2 regions of the Lentzea sp. NPDC060358 genome follow, and region 1 is predicted to be linked to the other one. Evidence: riboswitches for the same ligand, from Rfam matches in the RefSeq annotation. Region 1 holds a riboswitch; the other holds the start of a gene.
What was found. A riboswitch is a leader RNA that binds a small molecule or an ion and turns the genes downstream of it on or off. The one in region 1 is predicted to bind cobalamin.

Region 1 (4,851 bases):
GAGCCCCAGGTGCCGCGAGGGCAGGGAGAACTCCGGATCGCGCGGCAGCACGCCGAGCACGTCGAGGCCCACCTCGTCGCACGCGGACCGCAGCACCTGCTCGTGCCGCTCCGACCCGACCTGGTTGAGGATCACGCCGCCGAGCCGGACCGTCGGGTCGTAGCCGCGGAACCCGTGCAGCAGCGCGGCGAGCGACCGGCTCTGCCCGCGTGCGTCCACCACGAACAGCACGGGTGCGTTGATCAGCTTGGCGACGTGCGCGGTCGAGCCGATGCCCGCGGTGTCGACCCGCCCGTCGAACAGGCCCATCACGCCCTCGACGATCGCGATGTCGCACCCCTTGGCGCCGTGCGCGAAGAGGCCGGGGATGCGCTGCTCGCCGACCATGACCGGGTCGAGGTTGCGGCCGGGGCGCCGCGTGGCGAGCGAGTGGTAACCGGGATCGATGTAGTCGGGGCCGACCTTGAACGGCGCGACCCGCGACCCGGCGCGGCGCAGCGCGGCCATCAGTCCCGTCGCGACGGTGGTCTTGCCACTGCCCGAGGCGGGGGCGGCGACGACCAGCCGGTTCACCACTCGATCCCCCGCTGGCCCTTCTGCCCGGCGTCCATCGGGTGCTTGACCTTCGTCATCTCCACCACGAGGTCGGCCGCGTCGGCCAGCCGCTGCGGCGCGTACCGGCCCGTGATGACGACGTGCTGGTGGCCGGGGCGGTTCGTCAGCACGTCGACGACCTCGTCCACGTCGATCCAGCCCCAGTGCAGCGGGTAGGTGAACTCGTCGAGCACGTAGAGGCCGTGGCGCTCCGACCGGATGCGCCGGGCGATCTCCGCCCAGCCCTCGCGGGCGGCCGAGGCGTGGTCGTCCTCGGTGCCCTGCTTGCGGGTCCAGGACCAGCCCTCGCCCATCTTGTGCCACTCGACGGCGCCGCCCTCGCCGGTCTCGTCGTGCAGCCGGCCGAGCGCCTTGAACGCGGACTCCTCGCCCACCTTCCACTTGGCGGACTTCACGAACTGGAACACGCCGATGTCCCAGCCCTGGTTCCAGCCGCGCAGCGCGAGGCCGAACGCCGAGGTCGACTTCCCCTTCATCTCGCCGGTGTGCAGCATCAGCAGCGGCCGGTTGCGGCGCTGGCGGGTGGTCAGGCCGTCCTTCGGGACCTCGACCGGTTGTCCTTGCGGCATCGGGTTCTCCTCACGCTGCCCGGACGACGCCGGCGAGGTGGTCGGCGCTGAGCTGGTCGAGCCGGACGCAGGTGCCCCGCAGGGCCTCGGCGATCTTCTGGGCGAGGCCGAGCCGGACGTGGCCCTGCTCGCAGTCCACGACCACGACGGCGGTCTGCTCGAGCAGGCCGGCGGCCTTGAGCGCGTCCTTCGACGGATCGCCGCCCAGTCCCGACGAGGTGGCGCGGCCGTCGGTCAGCAGCACCACCAGCGGGCGCTTGCGCGGGTCGCGGAGCCGTTCGACCTCCAGCACCCGGTGGGCCTTGAGCAGGCCGTCCGCCAGCGGGGTGCGGCCGCCCGTGCGCATCTTCCTCAAGCGCGTGGCCGCGGCGTCGACGGACGTGGTCGGCGGGAGCGCGACCTCGGCCTGGCTGCCGCGGAACGTGACGACACCGACCTTGTCGCGGCGCTGGTAGGCGTCGCGCAGCAACGAGACCACGGCGCCGCTGACGGCCGACATCCGCTTCTGCGCCGCCATCGAGCCCGAGGCGTCGACGACGAACAGGACGAGGTTGGACTCCTTGCCCTCCCGGACCGCCTTGCGCAGGTCGGCGCCGGTCAGCAGCAGCCCGGGACCGCTGCGGCCGCGCGCGGCCTGGTGCGGTGCGGCGGTCGCGAGGGTGTCGACGAGGTGCAGCCCGCCGCCGTCCACCGTGGACGAACGGACGACCCGGCCGGTGCGGGCACGGGCCCGGGACCGCTTGCCGGGCGCGCCCTCGCCGACCCCGGGCACCTCCAGCACCCGCGCCTTGAACGCGGGCGCGGGTTCCGGTGCCGGGCGGTCGTTCGGCGCGTTCCCGTTGCGCTGCGGCCGGTCCTGGGGAGCGTCCTGCGGTTCGGGCAGCTCACCGCCGCCGGGGCCGTCGTCGTCGGGACCGTCGTCCGGGTCCCCCGCGTGCTCGGCGGCCTCGCGCATGGCGTCCTCGAGCTGCTGCTCCTCGATGCCGGGCTCGTCGAACGGGTCGCGGCGGCGCCGGTGCGGCAGGGCGAGCCGGACCGCGGCCTCGACGTCGGACTCCTCGACCTCCGCGGCACCGCGCCACGCCGCGTGGGCGGTGGCGGCACGGGCGACCACGAGGTCCGCGCGCATGCCGTCGACCTCGAAGGCGGCGCAGACGGCGGCGATCCGGCGCAGCTCACCGTCCGGGAGGGACACCTCCGGCAGCTTCTCCTTGGCCTCGGCGATGCGCTGCCGCAGCGCCGCGTCCTCGGCCTCCCACCGCGCGGCGAACGCGACGGGGTCGGCCTCGTAGGCGAGCCGGCGCCGGATGACCTCGGTGCGCACGGCCACGTCCCGCGCGGCCTTCACCGACACCGTGAGCCCGAACCGGTCGAGCAGCTGCGGCCGCAGCTCCCCCTCCTCCGGGTTCATGGTGCCGACCAGCAGGAACTGCGACGGGTGCGAGATCGACACGCCTTCGCGCTCGACGTGCGCGCGGCCCATCGCGGCGGCGTCGAGCAGCAGGTCGACCAGGTGGTCGTGCAGCAGGTTGACCTCGTCGACGTAGAGCACGCCCCGGTGCGCCGCGGCCAGCAGGCCGGGCTGGAACGCCCGCACGCCCTCGGTCAGCGCCTTCTCCAGGTCGAGCGAGCCGACGAGCCGGTCCTCGGTGGCGCCGACCGGCAGCTCGACGAGCTTCGCCGGACGGCGCTCGGCGCCCTCGTGCGGCGCGTCGGGGCAGTCGGCCGACCCCGGGACGCAGCCGAACCGGCAGTGCGCCGAGACGTCCAGCTCCGGCAGCAGCGCGGCGAGGGCGCGCACGATCGTCGACTTCGCGGTCCCCTTCTCACCGCGGACGAGAACGCCGCCGATGCCGGGGTGCACGGCGTTCAGCAGCAGGGCCAGCCGGAGGTCGTCGTGTCCGACGACAGCCGAAAAGGGGAACATGCGCGTGCGGTCCTTCCTCGGGTGTCCACGCCCGTGGCCGGTCGAATAAGAGGGGGACGAGTTCCTGACTCCCGGTTCTTCCGCACCGGTCACAGTCGCGGGACGGCGCCGGATTCCCACCGGCTTCCTCGCGCTCCCCTCACAGCCCCGGCATCGTCGCACCTCGCACCCGTGCGACCAACAGCCAGGTGAGCGACATCGCCCTCAGAGCAGGCTCCGGAACTGCTCCCAGGCCGCCGTGACCTCGTCCGCCGTCCACTCCAGCGCGGGCCCGGCGATCGTGATCTCCGTCTTCGCGAGCGTCCCGGCCGGCCAGAACGACCCGAGGAACTTCCCGCTCAGCTCGGTCAGCCGGGCGGGGTCGCCGGGCAGGTGCAGCGCGAACTGGTGGGTGTGCGGCTCGGGCAGCCCCATCGCGGCCGCCACGACCTTGGCGTGCTCGACGTACGAGCCGAGCTTCGGCAGCACGGTGTCGAGACCGTGCAGGGCGGACAGGGCGGCCGGCCACTGCTGGAACAGCGTGCCGCCGTAGCGGTGCCGCCAGACCCGCGCCTGGTCGACGAAGTCCTGCGAACCCGCGAGTGCGGCACCGGAGATGCCCTCCAGCGACTTGTAGAACGACACGTAGACCGAGTCGAACAGGCCGGCGACCTCCGGCAGCGGCTTGCCCAGGCCGTGCGTGCTCTCCCACAGCCGGGCGCCGTCGAGGTGCACGACCGCGTCCCGTTCGCGCGCGAGGTCCACCAGCGACGTCAGCTCGTCCCAGGTCGGCAGGACGAAGCCGGCCTCGCGGTCGGGCACCTCCAGCAGCAGCGTCCCGTACGGCTCCGGGCAGGTGCCGACGTCGGCGTCGCGGACCTTGACCGGCCGCAGACCGGACAACGCGGTGAGCGCGTCGTCCTCGTGGTGCAGCGGGTGGGCCTGCGGGTGCATCGCGACGATCGGGTTGTGGGTGCGGTCGGCCCAGCACCTGAGCGCGATCTGCTGCGCCATCGTGCCCGTCGGCACGAACAGCGCCGCCTCGGTGCCGAGCAGCTGGGCCACGCGGGCTTCCAGGGCTCCCACCGGGCCGCCGTCGCCGTACCGGTCGGGGTCGACGTCCGGCACCGGGCCGAGCGATTCCAACAGGGTCTTCTTGTGGACACCCGAGAGTTGGCGGTTCATCACCACCGCATCCAACATCAGGTCAACGACTCACGGCCACCGACTTCGGCGCCCGGAACGACAGCAGGTGCAGCCATTCCGGCTCCGGACCAGCGAGTTCCAGCGAAGGCTCGCGAGAGGCCACTGTTCGCAACGTCACGGCCGCCTCCAGCCGGGCCAGGCCCGCCCCGAGGCAGAAGTGCCGCCCGTACCCGAACGCGAGGTGGCGCGGGTCGGTCTCCCTGCCGCTCAACAACAACACGAGCTCCGCACCGGCCGGAACGCGCACACCGGACAGAACGACCTCACGCGCGGTCAACCGGCGCCACGTCACCACGGGCGTCTCGGTCCGCAGCACGTCCTCCACGAACGCCTCGGCCACACCGGGCAACGGCAGTCGCGCCCACACCGCGCGGTCCTGCAACGCGCGGCGCAACGCCGTGGACAGCAGCTGGGTCGTCGTCTCCTGGCCGGCGATCAGCAGGAAGTAGCAGAGACCGGCGGAGTCCTCAGCGGACACACCCGCGTCGGCCAGCGCGCGGAACAGCTCGCCGTCGCGCGCGTGGTAGCGCTTGACCAGCCACTGGTGGAACTCGC
Region 2 (4,851 bases), on a different contig from region 1:
CGGTGGCGAAGGAGGTGGCGACCGCCCTCGGCGCCGAGCTGGACGTCGTGGTCGCGCGCAAGATCGGCGCGCCGGGCAGGCCGGAGTACGGGGTCGGCGCGGTGACGGCGGACGGCGAGCCCATCTACGACCAGCGGGTCCTGCGGGCCCTGGACCTCACCGAAGAGCACCTGGCCGGCACGTGCGACGAGGAACGGGCGGAAGCGGCCAGGCGCACGGCCCTCTACCGCGGCGGCAGACCGCTCGCCATCGCGGACCGGGACGTCATCGTGGTGGACGACGGCCTGGCCACCGGGGTCACCGCCCGCGCCGCCCTGCACTGGATCGGCAGGCACGGGCCGAGGAGCACGACCCTCGCCGTCCCGGTCGCCGCGAGGCAGTCGCTCGCGTCCTTCGGCACGACGAGGGTGGTCGCCGTGCTGGCACCGAGGAACCTCCAGGCGGTGAGCCGCTGGTACGAGACCTTCGATCAGACCACGGACGACGAGGTGCTCAGGGCACTCGAGTAGTGCTCCACCACCGGGAACGGCGAGTAGAACCGGTGCAGCAACGACGACCACCGCTCGTACGACGGCCCCTGCCGGAACCCGACGGTGTGCGCCTCCAAGGACTCCCACCGCACCAGCAGCAGGTACCGCGACGGCGTCTCCACCGACCGCAGCAGCTCCAGGCCCAGGAAGCCCGGCGAGGCGCTGATCAACGACCGCGCCTCGCCGAACGCCTGCTCGAACTCGTCCGAGAGCCCCGGCACCACGTCCAGGACGGCCTGTTCCAGGATCACAGGCGGCAGAACCTGATGTCCGACGCCAGCACGGCCTTGGCGCCGATGGCGGCCAGCTCGTCCATCACCTGGTTCGCCTCCTTGCGCGACACCATCGCGCGCACGGCCACCCAGTTCTCGTCGGCCAGGGGCGCGACGGTCGGCGACTCGAGGCCCGGGGTCAGCGCGACGGCGTCGTCCAGGATCGAGCGCGGGCAGTCGTAGTCGAGCATCAGGTACTGCTGGGCGAACACCACGCCCTGCAGGCGGGCCGTCAGCTGCTTCTTCGCCGCCGTCACCTCGGTGCCGGCGCGGTGCACGAGCACGGCCTCCGACTCGCAGATCGGGTCGCCGAACGGCACCAGGTCGTGCTGCTTGAGCGTGCGGCCGGAGCCCACGACGTCGGCGATCAGGTCGGCCACACCGAGCTGGATCGAGATCTCGACGGCGCCGTCGAGGCGGATCACCTGGGCGGTGATGCCGCGCTCGCGCAGGTCGCGGCCCACCAGGCGCGGGTACGCGGTGGCGAGGCGCTTGCCCTCGAGGTCGGAGACCTTCCAGTCGGTGCCGCGGGGGCCCGCGTAGCGGAAGGTCGACGAGCCGAAGCCCAGGGCGAGCAGCTCCTCGACCGAGGAGCCGTTGTCGTCGGCGCCCGAGTCGGCGGCCAGGTCGCGGCCGGTGATGCCGAGGTCCAGGTCGCCGGACGCCACGTAGATCGCGATGTCCTTGGGGCGCAGGAAGAAGAACTCGACGTCGTTGTTGGGGTCGAGCACGGTCAGGTCGCGGGGCTCGTGCCGCTGCCGGTAGCCGGCCTCGGTGAGCATGGCGGAGGCGCGTTCGGCGAGCGCGCCCTTGTTCGGGACTGCTACGCGCAGCATGTGGGGGTCTCTTTCAGAGGTACTTGTACACGTCTTCGAGGGTGAGGCCGCGGCCCAGCATGATGACCTGGAGGCGGTACAGGAGCTGCGAGATCTCTTCGGCGAGCTTCTCGTCGGACTCGTGCTCGGCGGCGATCCAGACCTCGCCCGCCTCCTCCAGGACCTTCTTCCCCTGCGCATGGACGCCGGCCTCGAGCGCTGCGACGGTGCCGGATCCCGCCGGCTTGGTGGCGGCTCGTTCGGTCAGTTCGGCGAACAGGGAGTCGAAGGTCTTCACGACTCGACATCATCCCACCTCGCCCGGCCGGGTCCACACCGCGGTCGCCCCCGTCCCACGTCCTGGACGCGAGTCGACCTGCGTGGACACCCAGTAGCGTGAACTTCCGTGTCTGAGTTCGCCGAGGTCCTCGCAGCGCTGCGCCGGGTGCGCGGGATCAACCCGTTCTTCGCCCTCGACGTCGGCCGCCCGGACGAGTCGTGGCTGCCGGGAACGGACCTGCTCGAAGGGCCCGCCCTCAAGAACACGATCGAGGCCATCGCGAACCGGTACGAAGCGGAGGAACCACGCGTCGCGGCGAGCCTGTTCTTCCTCGGCTACACCGCGCGGCTGCTCAGCCCCCTCACGGCCGCGGACCTGCCGATCGACGTGCGGCCGGAGAACCTGTGGTGGCGCCACGACCCGGCCGGCGGCCTGAGCGTGCGCATCGACGCACCGCGGCTGGGCCCGCCCGCCGCGGCGGCGCTCGAGCCCGTCGTGGAGGCGATCCAGGACGTCGCGCCGGTGGCACGGGGATTGTTGTGGGGCAACGCCATGTCGAACATCGCGGGCGCGCTGAAGATGGTCGTGCGCGCACGCATGCTCACGGCCGAGGAAGCGGAACTGCGCGGCGCGCGGCTGATGAGCGCTCCGCCGTTCGAGCAAGCCGGCGAGTTCTTCTCCATCCCCGGAGAGGTCGCGTTCCGGCGCAGGAGCTGCTGCCTCTACTACCGCGTCGCCGCAGGTGGGAAGTGTGGTGACTGTCCACTCGTGAAGTGAGGTGCGCAACAACTCTTATGGCCGGTTGTGCTCGGCGGGCCGGTCAACTTACGGTGCACGCGCCGCAGTGACGGGAAGCCGGTGTGAATCCGGCGCGGTCCTCGCCACTGTGACCGGGAAGCAACCCCCGCCGAGCACGTCACTGGTCCCCGCCGGGACTGGGAAGACGCGGGGTGAGCGGTGATCCGGGAGTCAGGAGACCGGCTGCGGCGCCGCAAGGAGAGTTGACCTTCCACGAGGTATGGAGGAGCCCGTCATGACGAGCCCCGCAGCAAGTCTGTCCGCCGTCCGCGTGCCCAAGTGGGCCTTCGCCGTCTCACTGCTCGGCCTGATCGTCACGTACCTGGTCCTCCAGGAGAACGGCCTCGCGCTCGGCGCGGGTTCCGAGTTGCTGCACGAGTTCTTCCACGACGGCCGCCACGCCCTCGGCGTCCCCTGCCACTGATCCGCCGACCACGCAGATGACGACGACGTACAAGTCCATCGCACTGCGCGGCATCGCGGCCGGCGGCATCGCCGGTGCCGCCTCCGCGCTCGTGCAGCTCCTGGTCACCGAGATCCCGATCCGCGCCGCCCTGGCGGTCGAGGAAGCACGGGAACCCGCCGGTGACGGCCACGCGCACTCGCACGGCGAGGAAGAGCTGGTCAGCCGCGGCGCCCAGATCGCGGGCGGCATGCTCGGCGTGGTGATCGTCGGCATCGCGATCGGCCTGGTGTTCGCCACGGCCTACGCGCTGTCGAAGCGCTGGTTCGCCGACCGCACGCCGTTCAGCCGCAGCCTCGCGTTCGGCGCCGCGGTGTTCGGCGCGGTGGCACTGCTGCCGTGGCTCAAGTACCCGGCCAACCCGCCCGCCGTGGGCGACCCGGACACCGTGAACTACCGGACCGCGCTGTACCTGGGCGTGGTGGTCGCGGGTCTCGCGATCGTGTGGGGCGCGAGCTGGCTCGCCGAGCAGCTGCGCGCGCAGTCGCAGCCGGTGCGCGTCACCGGCGTGCTCCTCGCGGTGGTCGCGGCCGTCGCGGTGGTGCTGCTGGCGTTCCCCGCGCCGCCGGACACGATCCCGGCGGACATGCCGGTGGCGGTGCTGTGGCAGTTCCGCCTCAGCTCGCTCGCCCAGCTCGCCACGCTCTACGTCGGCATCGGCGTGGTGTTCGGCCTGCTGGTCGACCCGGCCACGCGCGGCGCCAAGGCCGAACGCGTGACCGCTTCGACGACGGTCTAGAGCGCCTTCAGCACGTCGAGGTCGACGCCGGTGAGGGAGTCGCGGAACACCCGCCGCTCCCCCGCCGGCACCTCGACGTCACAGGGCACGACCAGCACGGTGCACCCGGCGGCCACGGCCGCGGCGACACCAGTCGGCGAGTCCTCGACCGCCACGCACTGCACCGGATCCACGCCGAGCAGCCGCGCCGCCTTCAGGTACGGCTCCGGCAGCGGCTTGTTCAGCCCGTCCACCTCGTCGCCGCACACCGTCACGTCGAACAGGTCGCGGCCGATCGTGTCCAGCGCGACCTCGGTCAGCGCGCGCTCGGTCGAGGTCACCAGCGCCATCGGCACACCGGACGACCGCACGGCGCGCAACGCCTCCCGGGCACCCGGCCGCCACGGCAGGCCGGCGCGGAAGACCTCCTCGGTGCGGCGCGAGATCCACGCGGCGCCGTCCACGAGGTCGGCGTCGGTCGGCTCGACGCCGACGTCGGCGAAGAGCAGGCGCATCGTCGTGGGCACGTTGGTCCCGACCATGCTCTCGCGGGTCTCGAGCGACAGCGTGCCGCCGAGCTTCTCGGCGTACTCGTAGAGCGGGATGTCCCACAGCTTCTCGGAGTCGAGCAGCGTGCCGTCCATGTCCCACAGCACGGCCTGCAAGTCAGACATCGAAGTACTTCGCCTCCGGGAGTGCGCCACGAAGGCGTCGGTGGACTGGCAGGGGTGGAGTCCTCGCGGACCCGCTCGTGCCCATGCCCGGCCGGCGCGTCGGCGAGCCGGCCTCCGGTCCGGAGACTTCCAGGCCTCACGATACGCGTTCCACCGGAGGGCTCACGGGCGTGGTGAGCGAGCGAACAGCGGGTCGTCACGCGGTTGACCAGCGCGTCCCGCCACGGCGGCGTTCCCCGGTCGCGCATGGGCCAAGCCTGCGATGAGTTGCCGGGGGGAGGCCGTAGTCTGGCGCCGTGAA

Region 2: another riboswitch for cobalamin. It lies ahead of ACFWGZ_RS29040 (CbtB-domain containing protein); the one in region 1 lies ahead of ACFWGZ_RS15005 (putative cobaltochelatase).

What each region holds. Positions count from the first base shown of each region.
Region 1 covers NZ_JBHXCW010000057.1:17,148-21,998, forward strand. Annotated here, with positions in the region: gene ACFWGZ_RS14995 (cobyrinate a,c-diamide synthase) at 1-573, opposite strand, end outside; gene cobO (cob(I)yrinic acid a,c-diamide adenosyltransferase) at 570-1,184, opposite strand; gene ACFWGZ_RS15005 (putative cobaltochelatase) at 1,195-3,111, opposite strand; cobalamin riboswitch at 3,149-3,284, opposite strand; gene ACFWGZ_RS15010 (threonine aldolase family protein) at 3,316-4,236, opposite strand; gene ACFWGZ_RS15015 (hypothetical protein) at 4,298-4,851, opposite strand, start outside.
Region 2 covers NZ_JBHXCW010000171.1:8,493-13,343, reverse strand. Annotated here, with positions in the region: gene ACFWGZ_RS29065 (phosphoribosyltransferase) at 1-509, shown strand, start outside; gene ACFWGZ_RS29060 (antibiotic biosynthesis monooxygenase family protein) at 470-781, opposite strand; gene hisG (ATP phosphoribosyltransferase) at 778-1,638, opposite strand; gene ACFWGZ_RS29050 (phosphoribosyl-ATP diphosphatase) at 1,652-1,915, opposite strand; gene ACFWGZ_RS29045 ((2Fe-2S)-binding protein) at 2,024-2,674, shown strand; cobalamin riboswitch at 2,745-2,877, shown strand; gene ACFWGZ_RS29040 (CbtB-domain containing protein) at 2,931-3,119, shown strand; gene ACFWGZ_RS29035 (CbtA family protein) at 3,136-3,897, shown strand; gene ACFWGZ_RS29030 (HAD family hydrolase) at 3,894-4,550, opposite strand; gene ACFWGZ_RS29025 (PAC2 family protein) at 4,847-4,851, shown strand, end outside.